One region of the Janthinobacterium sp. SUN033 genome, then DNA from elsewhere that is predicted to be linked to it. Evidence: predicted binding sites of a transcription regulator. Region 1 holds the regulator's gene; the other holds the start of a gene.
The links. Region 1 encodes FNR, which switches genes on or off when oxygen is low (the NO sensors DNR and NnrR bind a similar motif). Its sites were predicted from a motif close to TTGATNNNNATCAA; they were not measured.

Region 1 (6,030 bases):
CGAAAATCAAAGTGGTCGAGGGCGCCCCTGCTGACGGCACCACGGGCCACGTCTGGGACGAGGACTTGAAGGAACTCAATACGCCGATGCCGCGCTGGTGGATGTGGTTGTTCTACATCACCATCGTCTTCTCGCTGGCCTACCTGTTCCTGTATCCGGGCCTGGGCAACTATGCCGGCAGCCTGGGCTGGAAATCGACGGGCCAGTACGAGGAAGAGCTGAAGAAGGCGGAAGCCGACTACGGTCCCCTGTTCAACAAGTACCTGAGCCAGGACTTGAAGACGGTGGCCGCCGATCCGCAGGCGCAAGCCATCGGCCAGCGCCTGTTCCTGACCTACTGCGCGCAATGCCACGGTTCGGATGCGCGCGGCAACAAGGGCTTCCCCAACCTGACCGACAAGGACTGGCTGTATGGCGGCGAACCCGACATCATCAAGACCACCATCATGCACGGCCGCAATGGGCAAATGCCACCGATGGGCGCCGCCCTAGGGTCCGAAAAGGATGTCGAGAACGTGGCCCATTATGTGCTGAGCCTGTCCGGCTCGACCTCGGATCCCGTCAAGTCCGTGCTGGGCAAGGCCAAGTTCGGCGCCTGCATGGCCTGTCATGGTGCCGATGCCAAGGGTAACCAGATGCTGGGCGCGCCAAACCTGACGGACAAGACCTGGCTGTACGGCGGCAGCGCCGACACCATCATGGAAACCGTACGCAAGGGACGCAGCAACACCATGCCGGCCTTCAGCGATTTCCTCGGCGAATCCAAGGTACACGTGCTGTCGGCGTATGTCTGGAGCCTGTCGAATCCGCAGGCACCCGCAAAGTAAAAATGGAACCTCAAGTCATCAAGATGTATGCGGCCCGCGAGCAAATCTACCCTCGCGAGGCCAAAGGACGCTACGCTACCTGGCGATGGGTATGCGTATGGCTTACCCAGCTCGCGTTCTACGGCTTGCCGTGGTTGACCTGGAATGGCAGGCAAGCCCTGCTGTTCGATTTGACCACGCGCAAGTTCTACATTTTCGGCGTCGTGCTGTGGCCCCAGGATTTCATCTATCTGGCGGCCCTGCTGATCATCTGTGCGTATTTGTTGTTCCTCGTCACGGCCATTGCCGGGCGGGTGTGGTGCGGGTTCTCTTGCCCGCAAACGGTATACACGGAAATTTTCCTGTGGGTCGAACGCCGCATCGAGGGCACGCGCAGTGCGCGCATGGCCCTCGACAAGCAGGGCCCCTCCGTGCGCAAGGCGTTCAAGAAGACGGCCAAGCACCTGGTATGGGGCGCCATCGCCCTGTGGACGGGCTTTACCTTTGTCGGCTACTTCACGCCGATCAAGGAACTGGCGCAGTCGGTGACCACGCTGAACTTCGGTCCCTGGGAATGGTTCTGGGTCTTGTTCTACAGTCTGGCAACCTACGGCAACGCGGGCTGGCTGCGCGAGCAGGTGTGCAAATACATGTGCCCCTACGCGCGCTTCCAGAGCGCCATGTTCGACCAGGACACTTTGATCATCACCTACGATGCCAAGCGCGGTGAACCACGTGGCGCCATGAGCAAGAAGGCCGGCAACAACGACAAGCTGGGCGATTGCATCGACTGTACCCTGTGCGTGCAGGTGTGTCCGACCGGTATCGATATCCGTAACGGCCTGCAGTATGAATGCATCGGTTGCGCCGCTTGCGTCGATGCCTGCAACAGCGTGATGGACAAGGTCGACCGGCCACGGGGACTGGTACGCTACAGTACCGACCATGCGATGGAAAACAACTTCAATTCGAAGCAGATACGCCAGCGCGCCATGCGCCCGCGCGTCTTGATCTACACTTCCATCCTGGCCCTGATCATCATCGCCGTGTGTACTTCGCTGGCCCTGCGCACGCCCCTGAAAATGGACGTGATCCGCGACCGCGGTTCCATGGGACGCGAAGTGGAAGACGGCATGATCGAAAACGTCTACCGCCTGCAGATCATGAACACGTCGGAGCAAAGCCAGCATTTCAAAATCAGCGCTTCCGGCTTGCCGGGCCTGACCTTGCTGACGCGCGAAGAAGTGACCTTGCAGCCGACGGAAACGCTGGGTTGGCCCATCCGCCTGCGCGTGCCGCACGGCGTGGGAGAGAAGGGCTCGAACAAGATTGCGATCGAATTGCAATCGCTGGACGACCCATCGCTGCATGTGCGTGAAAGCGCGGTATTCATCGTGCCACGTTAACAAGGAAAGGCGGACGGGGACCGGGTGCCCTCGCCGCCGCCACGAAGTTGCAGGAAGGCCGGTCCCCGCACGGGGATTGGCCGTTTACACAGGAGAAATACCATGTCCGACAGTCTGAAACTGCAAGCACCCGTTGCACCGTGGTACAAGCATCGCTGGCCATGGCTGCTGATGATCGGCCCCGGCCTGTCCGTGGTCGTCGGCAGCTTCATGGGCTATATCGCGTTTACGCAGCCCGATGCGCTGGTGGTGGGCGATTATTACAAGCAGGGCAAGGCGATCAACCAGGATTTGAAGCGCGACACGATCGCCAGCGACCTGGCGATGGATACGCGCCTGTCGTATGACGTGGCGCAAGCACGCCTGACCGGTTCCGTGCACAGCTTCGGCAAGGCCTATCAGGCGCCTTTGCAGCTGCACCTGGCGCATGCGACCCTGCCGGAAAAGGATATCAAGGTGCTGGTGCAGCCCGACGCAGCCGGCAATTTTTCCGTGGCGCTGCCGATGCTCGAGCGCAGCCGCTGGCAAGTGCTGGTGGAAAACGACAAACGCGAGTGGCGCCTGTCCGGCATCTGGACCTGGCCCCTGCAGCGCAGCATCGCGCTGCATGCGGACGAGGAACTGTAAGTCTTACTTGCAGACGTCCGTGCCGGCCGTAATGGCTTTTAACTTGGCCGGCTGCAGGATTTCAATTTCCCGATTGGAGACGCGCAGCCAGCCTTCCTTCTTGAACTTCGACAGCAGGCGGCTGACGCTCTCGATGGTCAGGCCCAGGTAGTTGCCGATTTCCTCGCGCGACATGCGCAGCTGGAAATTGCTGCCCGAATAGCCGCGCGCTTCATAGCGCGACGCCAGGTTGACGATGAAGGCGGCAAAGCGCTGCGTCGCCTGCATATTGCCCAGCAACAGCATGACGCTTTGCTCGCGCGTGATTTCCTGGCTCATCATGCGGTGGAAATGGCGCAGCAGGGTCGGCATATTGCCCAGCAATTGTTCCAGGCTGGAAAACGGGATTTCACACACTTCGCTGTCTTCCAGAGCCACCGCATTACAGTGGTGGCGGTCGGCGCTGATGGCGTCCATGCCCAGCAGTTCACCCGCCATCTGGAAGCCCGTCACCTGCTCTTCGCCGCCCGGATTGATCTGGTACGTCTTGAAATGCCCCAGGCGGATCGCATACAGGTTCTGGAACGAGTCGCCGATACGGAACAGCGAGGCGCCGCGCACGATCTTGCGGCGGCGGCCGATGATCTGATCCAGCCTGTCCATATCGCCCACATCGAGGCCCATCGGCAGGCACAATTGATGCATGCTGCAGGTCGAGCATCGCGCACGCAACGCCTCCACGTTCACGGTGGGCAAGGTTGGAGTGAGTAGCGCTTCAGTCATGTCGGTACCTTTTAGAAAATGCAACAACAAGTTTACTGCATACAGCCGCATACAGGGTTGCCGTATGCCAATTTCACCGTAAATTCGGCGAATAAACGACGTCCAGCCTTTAATTATATGGCAACATCGTCAAAAGCCCATCCGGGACGGGCAATTTGCGCGGCGGCGCTTGCCAAGCTGGGGCATTGATAGGAAAATTCCTGACAGCATTATCTGCCGCCTGTGCCGCCCGGTACTGAAAAGGAAATCATGAAGCCTCTCGGCATTAAAGCAAAAGTCGCGCTGGCCACCAGCCTGACCTCGATCGCCATGATCGCGCTGGTCACCATGATCCAGGTGCAGCACATGCGCGACGACTTCACCCGAGTACTGCTGAGCCAGCAATCGTCCCTGATCACCCGCACCGCTGCCGAGCTCGACGACAAGCTGGGCATGCTGCTGCAGATCGTCACCCTGACGGCCAGGCAGCAGCCGCCGGAATTGATCGCCCGGCCCGCCCAATTGCGCGAATACTATTCGCGCCGCTCGATGCTGGTGCTGTTCGATGACGTGCTGGTGCTCGACGCGCATGGCGCCGTCGTGGCCGACATGCCGGAGGTAGCGGGGCGCGCCGGCATCAACGTCGCCGAGCGCGAGTATTTCCAGACCGTCCTGCGCACGCGCCAGCCCATGATCACCGAACCGATGCTGGGCAAGTCGAGCGGCATGCCCATCGTGCAGATGGTGGCGCCCGTGCTGGCCGCCGATGGCCAGGTGGCCGGCGTGGTGATCGGCGTGCTGCGCCTGTACAAGGACAACCTGCTGGGCCGCCTGCGCTCGGAAAAGATCGGCAAGAACGGCTATTACTTCATTCTCACGCGCGGCGCCGTGCCGCGCTACGTGCTGCACCCCGATACCAGCCGCTTGCTGCAACCGCGCAAGCCGAACGCCAACCTGACGACGACCCGGCTGCTGAAGGAAGATGGCGAAGGCAGCATGGTCAGCACCAACAGCCGCGGCATCACGGCCGTTAACAGCTTCAAGCGCCTGAAATCCGTGAACTGGCTGCTGGCCGCCTCGCTCCCCGTCGAGGATGCCTTCGAACCGTTCGATGGCGTGCTGTACCGATTGGTGCTGTGGAGCATCCTCGCCTCGCTGCTGGCCGCCTTTGTTCTGGGCTGGGTCACCGTGCGCCTGCTGTCGCCGCTGGTGCGCCTGCGCGACACCCTGCTGGCCCTGCGCACCAGCGGCAGCCGCTTCACGCCCGTGCCGGTGCAGCAGCGCGACGAGATCGGCGAACTGACGGAAGCGTTCAACGGCCTGATGAGCGAACGCGACCGCCTGCAGCAGGAACTCGAATCGCGCGCGGCGGAGCTGGAACAGGAACGCGACCGGGCCGAGGCGGCCAACCGCGCGAAGAGCGATTTCGTGGCCAACATGAGCCATGAAATCCGCACGCCCCTCAATGCCGTGCTGGGCATGGTGTATCTGCTGGGCAATACCAAGCTCGACACGGAACAGCGCAAGTATCTGACCATGGTCAGAGTGGCGGGCCAGTCGCTGCTGGGCATCCTCAATGACGTGCTCGACTATTCGAAGATCGAGGCGCGGCGCATGGAATTGTCGCCCGTCGAATTCGACCTCGATGAAGTCATGAATACCCTGGCCACGACGATGACGATGAATGCGGGCGAAAAGGAGCTGGAACTGGCCATCGCCGTCGAGCCCGACGTGCCGCGGCGCCTCGTGGGCGACGCCCAGCGCCTGCAGCAAATCCTCGTCAACCTGGCCGGCAACGCCATCAAGTTCACGGAGAGCGGCGAAGTGGTGGTGGCCGTCAGCCTGGCCGAGAGCGAGAGCGGCCGCGCCTGGCTGCGCTTCGAAGTGCGCGACACGGGCATCGGCATGACGGAACTGCAGCAACAGCAGCTGTTTGCCGCGTTTTCCCAGGGCGACCAGAGCATCACGCGGCGCTTCGGCGGCACGGGCCTGGGCCTGGCCATCAGCAAGCAGCTGATCCACATGATGGGCGGCGACATCGCCGTCGCCAGCAGCGAAGGCAAGGGCAGCCGCTTCTGGTTCAGCGTGCCCTTCGAAATGCTGGCGCAGCCGGCCGAAACGCGGCGCACGCCGGCGCTGGGCCAGCTGCGCCTGCTGGTGGCCGACGACAACCGCACCACGCGCGAACTGATCGTCAAGCTGATCGAGGCGTGGGGCTGGCTGGCCGACGAAGTGGACTCCGGTTTTGCCGCCATCGAACTGTACCGCGAACGCCTGGCGCAGCAGCAACCGTACGACGTGGTGCTGGCCGACTGGCACATGCCCGTCATGGATGGCCTGGCCACGGCCAAGGCCATCCGCCAGGCGGCCAGCGGCCAGCGCCAGCCCATCGTCGTGATGGTCAACGCCTTCGCCCGCAACCACCTGGAAGAAATCTCCAGCGCAGCCGA
Region 2 (6,030 bases), on a different contig from region 1:
GTCGGGGAAGCCGAAGGCCGTGAAGGCGGCCGGGGCCGGCTCCGTGGTCCACATGGCCTCGATCGCGGCCAGCTTCATCTTTTGGTGTTCCGACGACAGGTAGCCGCTTTCATCGCCCAGTACCACCACCGACAGCGAAGCGGCCAGGCCGAACGAGGCGGCGACCGTCATCGAGCGCTTGGCCAGCTGCACGTGGCGGCCCTTCAGCAGATACCAGGCGGAAATACCCAGCACGAACACGGCCGCGGCCGTATAGCCGGCCGACACCGTGTGCACGAATTTCGCCTGAGCAACAGGATTCGTCAGCACGGCGCCGAAATCCGTCACTTCCATGCGCATGGTTTGCGGATTGAAGGCCGCGCCGACGGGATTTTGCATCCAGCCGTTGGCGATCAGGATCCACAGGGCCGAGAAGTTCGAACCGATGGCCACCAGCCAGGTCGTGACCAGGTGGCCACGCTTCGACAGCTTGTCCCAGCCGAAGAAGAACAGGCCGACGAAGGTCGCTTCCAGGAAGAAGGCCATCAAGCCCTCGATGGCCAGCGGCGCGCCGAAAATGTCGCCCACGTAATGGCTGTAGTAGCTCCAGTTCATGCCGAACTGGAATTCCATGACGATGCCCGTCGCCACGCCCATGGCGAAGTTGATGCCGAACAAGACACCCCAGAACTTGGTCATGTCGCGCCAGATGGGGCGGTTCGTCATCACGTAAACCGTCTCCATGATGGCGAGGATCACTGACAGGCCTATCGTCAGCGGAACGAATATAAAGTGGTACAGGGCTGTCAGCGCAAACTGCAGTCTGGATAAAGCGACAATATCGAAGTCCATATGATTTCCTTGGTGTTTCCCTACTGTAATTGTAAACTTGGTATCTATCTGATGCGATTCGATTGGTTCCGCCGCCTTCGGGCTGGCGTGCGGCACCGCCTGTCTCCGTTCTTGTCAATCCCCCCGCAAACCCGCCAAGGCCGCTTCGAAGCCATCCGTGCCGCGCCGCAGCTCTTCGACGATGCGGCCGTCGCGGATGCGCAGCAGCCGGTCCGCCAGCGCCGCTTCGCGCCGCAAGTGGGTTGCGATCAGCAAGCTGCGCCCTTCACAGCGCGCGCGCAAGCGCTGCAAAACGTCGCCTGCCGTCCCCGCATTCAGTGCTTCCGTCGCTTCGTCGAGCAGCCACAAGGTCGATTCGTGCAGGAACAGCCGCGCCAGCGCCAAACGCCGCGCCTGCCCGCCCGACAAGCCCAGGCCGCCCTCGCCCAGCATGGTGTCGAGGCCGCCCGCCAGGGCGCGCACCTCGTCGTCCAGGCCGGCCGCCTGCAGCGCAGCCCACAGCTGCGCATCGCTGGCGGCGGGGTCGGCCAGGCGCAGGTTGTCGCGCAAGCTGTCCTGGAACAATTCCGTCTTCTGCGTGAACAAACAGGCGCGCGGCGCGCTCACCTTGCCCGACAATGGCGCCAGCTCGCGCGCGGCCAGGGCCAGCAAGGTGGACTTGCCCGCGCCGCTGGGGCCGATCAAGGCCACGCGCTCGCCGGCGGCGATGTGCAGCGATACGTCATGCAGGATGGCAACGTGGCTGCCCGCATGCGCGGCGCTGACGCGTTCCAGGCGCAAGCCCGGTGCGGCATCCAGGGGCAGCGTGGCGACATCCTGCTGCTCCAGGCGCGGCGCCAGGCGGCGCATCGCCAGCAGCATGCGCCCCGCCTCCAGCGCGCCGCGGCGCAATCCCGCAAACGGCTCCACGGCCGTCAGGGCGATCAGCAGGGCCAGCGCCGCGGCCGGCACGCTCAGCGCCTGCTGCTGCACCAGCGCGGCGACGGCCAGCAGCACCCCGGCCAGCGTCGCGCTGCCGGCCACGCCATACGCGGCGCCCGCCGCCGTTTCCAGGCGCAGCAGGGCGAAATCGGCTTGCGCCAGCGAGCGGTCGATCCGCCCCAGCGCCGCGCACTGGGCGTCGATGCGGCCCGCCATCACCAGGTCCGTCTGGCCGGCCACCAGGTCGATGGCGCCGGAACGCAGTTTTTCGATGGCGCGCGAACGCAGGATGGCCGGGCGGCGGGCGCGGCGCGCCACGCTCCAGCTGATGCCGCCGCCGGCGGCCAGCAGCCACGCGGCCAGGCCCAGGCCCAGCTGCCACTGCATCACGCCCAGCGCCACGCCAGCCAGCAAGGCCGCACACAGGGCCGTGAAGGCAGGCACCAGCAGGCGCAGATACAGCGATTCGAGCGCATCGATATCGGCCGTCAGGCGGAACAGCAGCTTGGCGGGCTGGCGCAGCAGGCGGCTGGCCGCTTCCGGGCGCGACCAGCCGCGAAACAGTTGCACGCGGATGCTGGCCAGCGCGGCAAACGTGGCGTCGTGCGTGACGAGCCGTTCCGCATAGCGCGAACCCGTGCGGCCGATGGCCAGCAGGCGGATGCCGGCCGACGGGCCGAACACGTCGAACAGGATGGCCGTCGAGGCGTGCAGGCCGGCAATCGAGGTGGCCGTGATGAACCAGCCGGACAAACCCAGTAAGGCCATGCCGGACACCGCCGTCAGGGCCGCCAGCAAGGCGCCCCCGATCAGCTTGCCTGGTTGGGCCAGCAGCAATTGCCGCAGGACGGGATTCGAGATCAATGTGGTGTTCATGCGCGCAACTCCTGTGCCTGCGCCCGGGCATCGACCTGCACCGTGCGCTGCAGGCGCCCGGCCAGCACGGGGTCGTGCGTGGCGACGATCATCGTCTTGCCTTTCGCCAATTCCAGCAAGGTGTCCGTCACGCGCGCCGCCGTTTCGCTGTCCAGGTGGGCCGTCGGTTCATCGACCAGCAGCAAGTCCGCGTGCGGATGCAGGGCCACGCGGGCCAAGGCCAGGCGCACGGCTTCGCCGCCGGACAAGCCCTGCCCGCCATCGCTGAGCATGACGGCCGGCTGCGCCTGCGCCACGGCAGCCAGGTCGGCCAGGTGCAGCGCCTGCGTCACTTGCGCGGCATGCGCGCCCACGCGGCCCAGGGTCACGTTCTGGCTGACGGAGGCGGCAAACACGTGGGGACGCTGGCCCATCCACGCCATGCGTTGGCGCAAGGTATTCACGGTGCCGTCGTTCAGGCGCACGCCGCCGATGCGGATCTCGCCGCCGCTGGCGGGCAGCAAGCCGGCCAGCAAGGACAGCAAGGTGGTCTTGCCGGCGCCGCTGGCGCCCAGCAGGGCGACATGTTCGCCGGCGCGCACGGTCAGGTCGAAGCCGTCGAAGACGGGCGCCTCGCCGGGATGGGCAAAGCGCAGTTGATGGATTTCGATAGCGGGCGGCGGCGCCACGGCCATGGCGGCGGCGGAGACGGCAGCGGCTGCCACGCCGGCGCCGGGCAGGGGCACGCCCTCCCCCGCCAGGTCGTGCAGGCCGGCCAGGCCCGCTTCGCCGGCCGCCTTGTCATGCCAGACGGCGGCCAGTTCGCGCAAGGGTTCGAAAAACGCGGGCGCCAGCAGCAGGATGAACAAGCCCTGCCCCAGGCTCAGTTCGCGGCCCCAGGTGCCGAAATTGATGCTGCCCAGCAAGGAGAAACCGATAAACGCGGCCACCATGGCGACACCGAGCGCGGAAAACAGTTCCAGCACGGCGGACGACAGGAAGGCGATACGCAGCACCACCATCGTGCGCCGGCGCACGGATTGCGACGAGGCATCCAGGCGTTCGGCCGTGGCATCGACGGCGTCGAGCGCGCGCAGGGTAGCCAGGCCGCGCAGGCGGTCCAGCAGAAACGCGTTCATGCTGCCCATTTCCACCATCTGCGCGCGGCTGGCCGCTTGCGCGCCCATGCCCACGAGGGCCATGAAGACGGGAATCAGGGGCGCGGCGATGAGCAGGATCAGGGCGGCGATCCACGACAGGGGCGTCACCACGGCGAGGATCACGAGCGGCACGAGCATGACTTTCCAGCGCGCGGGCTTGTAGCGCACCAGGTAGGGCACGATGGCTTCGGCCTGTTCGGCGATGACGCTGGCCGCCTGCCCCGACTGGGCGCGCTGGCGGTCCAGCGGCGAACGGTGCGCCAGCGCTTGCGCCACTTGCGCGCGCAAGGTGGACAGGTGGTCGCGCGCCGCCGCATACATGCGCCGCGCGCCCCACGCTTCGCCGCCGGCGCGCAGCACGCCCAGCAGCAGCACGCCGGCGGCCGGCAACAGGGCCGCGCGCCACGGTGCGCCGGCCAGCATGGCTTGCACGGCCCAGGCCAGCAAGGCCGCTTGCGGCAGCCACAGCAAGGCGGCGCCGCCCTGCGCCAGGCCGGCGGCACGGGGAAGGATAAAGCGGGGCAAGGACAGCGGCGTGGTAGGCATATCTATACTTTTTGAGTTTTCAGAATTTTCTGTAAATTCGATATTTTGTATAATACTGCGAAACATGACATATATCAATTGACCCTGCGGGTGTGGCGTGAAAAAATTCAGATAATTATGAAAACTCAACATATCCAAATGACGCCGCTGATCCTGACCTTCGTCAGCCATTTCGGCGAGATGGGCAGCCGCTGGGGCTTTAACCGGACAGTGGGGCAAGTGTACGCCTTGTTGTTTGTCGCAGAGCATCCTTTACACGCGGATGAAATCGCGGAACACCTGAGTTTTTCACGCTCGAACGTGAGCATCGGCTTGAAGGAATTGCAGGGCTGGGGCTTGATACGCCAGTCGCGCATCCCCGGCGACCGGCGCGAGTATTTTTCCTCGCTGGGCGATGTGTGGCAAATCTTCCGCGTGGTGGCCGCCGAGCGCCGCCGCCGCGAAGTGGCGCCGACCTTGACGGTGCTGCGCGAATCGCTGCTGGCGCCGGCCACGGAGCCCGTCGACCAGTATGCGCAGGAGCGCATGCGCGAAATGTATGAACTGGTCGACCTGGCCAACACCTGGTTCGACGACTTGCAGCGCCTGTCGCCCGAATCGATGGCGCAGCTGATGAAAATGGGCGCCAAGGTGCAAAAGCTGCTCAATGCCAAGGATCGCTTGTTCGGCGTCAGCAATAACAGCGACTGAAACCCGCCTCCCCTCTTCCCACTCAAGGCATTGCTAGCACAAGCTGGCATGCCTTGTCACGCCATTTCCGCTCGCCGTACAGGCTTTCGCCAGCACAGCCATACATAGCCGTATGCGATGTTGTCAAGCATGCCAATAGCATTATTTAAATTGTATTAATTTACATCAAGACTAAGCTTGCATATGCGTACTCACGCAAAGGCGACCGGGCGACAAGTCGACCTCCCTGACCGGACGGCGCGCACCCTGAAGCAGTGAAATGTCTGCAATAAAATAAAAGGGGATTTTCATGAAAAGCATAACAAGCATTGCCATACGGGCATCCATGCTGGCCGCCCTGACGGCCTGCATGGGCGTGGCACAGGCTGCTACATGGGTCGATGTGGGACCGGCCAGCGGTTTCAGCATCGAAGGCAGCACCGTCACTTACTCGCCGTCACCTGCCCTCATGGTGAAATACTATAACGACAATCTCGTGCCGCAGAGTCCCACCGACATCCAGGGCTACATCAACGGCGTTTTCGGCACCAGCCTGGGTGCGGCTGTCTCGTTTTGCGACAATGCCACCTCAGGCTGCACCGCCGGCACCACGGCAGGCGCCAGCGGCGGGGTGAATTCCTTCACGAGTGCGGCGGACTATGATTACCTGGCCATCCATTTCGGCCAGGGCGAACTGGTCTTCCACTGGGCAGCGCCCGTCGCAGCCGGCACGACCTTCACGGTGGAAGGCTTGCCCAAGGACCTGAGCAATTACCGCGCCTACGTTTCCGCCATCCCTGAACCGGAAACCTATGCCATGCTGCTCGCCGGCCTGGGCCTGCTCGGCATCCTGGCGCGCCGCCGCCAGGCAAAATAAGAGCATCGGGCAAGACCCGCAACACGGCGCCGGCGCACCCATGTTTACAGCGCGCTTGCGCCGCGCCGCCCACTCTTTACACCGTCTTTATGCCCCTCCCGCTATGCTGACCGGCATCTTCAGTCATCGTTGCGAGGGAGCCCACATGCATGAATCCCCATTCCAGCCGCG

Region 2: cydD (thiol reductant ABC exporter subunit CydD) is a predicted target of FNR. The motif match lies at 4,378-4,391, and genes of this name have one in related genera.

Annotation. Positions count from the first base shown of each region.
Region 1 is NZ_JAPQNV010000004.1:729,765-735,794, reverse strand. It holds gene ccoP (cytochrome-c oxidase, cbb3-type subunit III) at 1-827, shown strand, start outside; gene ccoG (cytochrome c oxidase accessory protein CcoG) at 830-2,212, shown strand; gene OX460_RS20410 (FixH family protein) at 2,315-2,839, shown strand; gene fnr (fumarate/nitrate reduction transcriptional regulator Fnr) at 2,843-3,601, opposite strand; gene OX460_RS20400 (response regulator) at 3,851-6,030, shown strand, end outside.
Region 2 is NZ_JAPQNV010000003.1:77,913-83,942, forward strand. It holds gene OX460_RS13385 (cytochrome ubiquinol oxidase subunit I) at 1-831, opposite strand, end outside; gene OX460_RS13390 (ATP-binding cassette domain-containing protein) at 946-2,628, opposite strand; gene cydD (thiol reductant ABC exporter subunit CydD) at 2,625-4,313, opposite strand; gene OX460_RS13400 (GbsR/MarR family transcriptional regulator) at 4,452-5,003, shown strand; gene OX460_RS13405 (PEP-CTERM sorting domain-containing protein) at 5,293-5,859, shown strand; gene OX460_RS13410 (hypothetical protein) at 6,005-6,030, shown strand, end outside.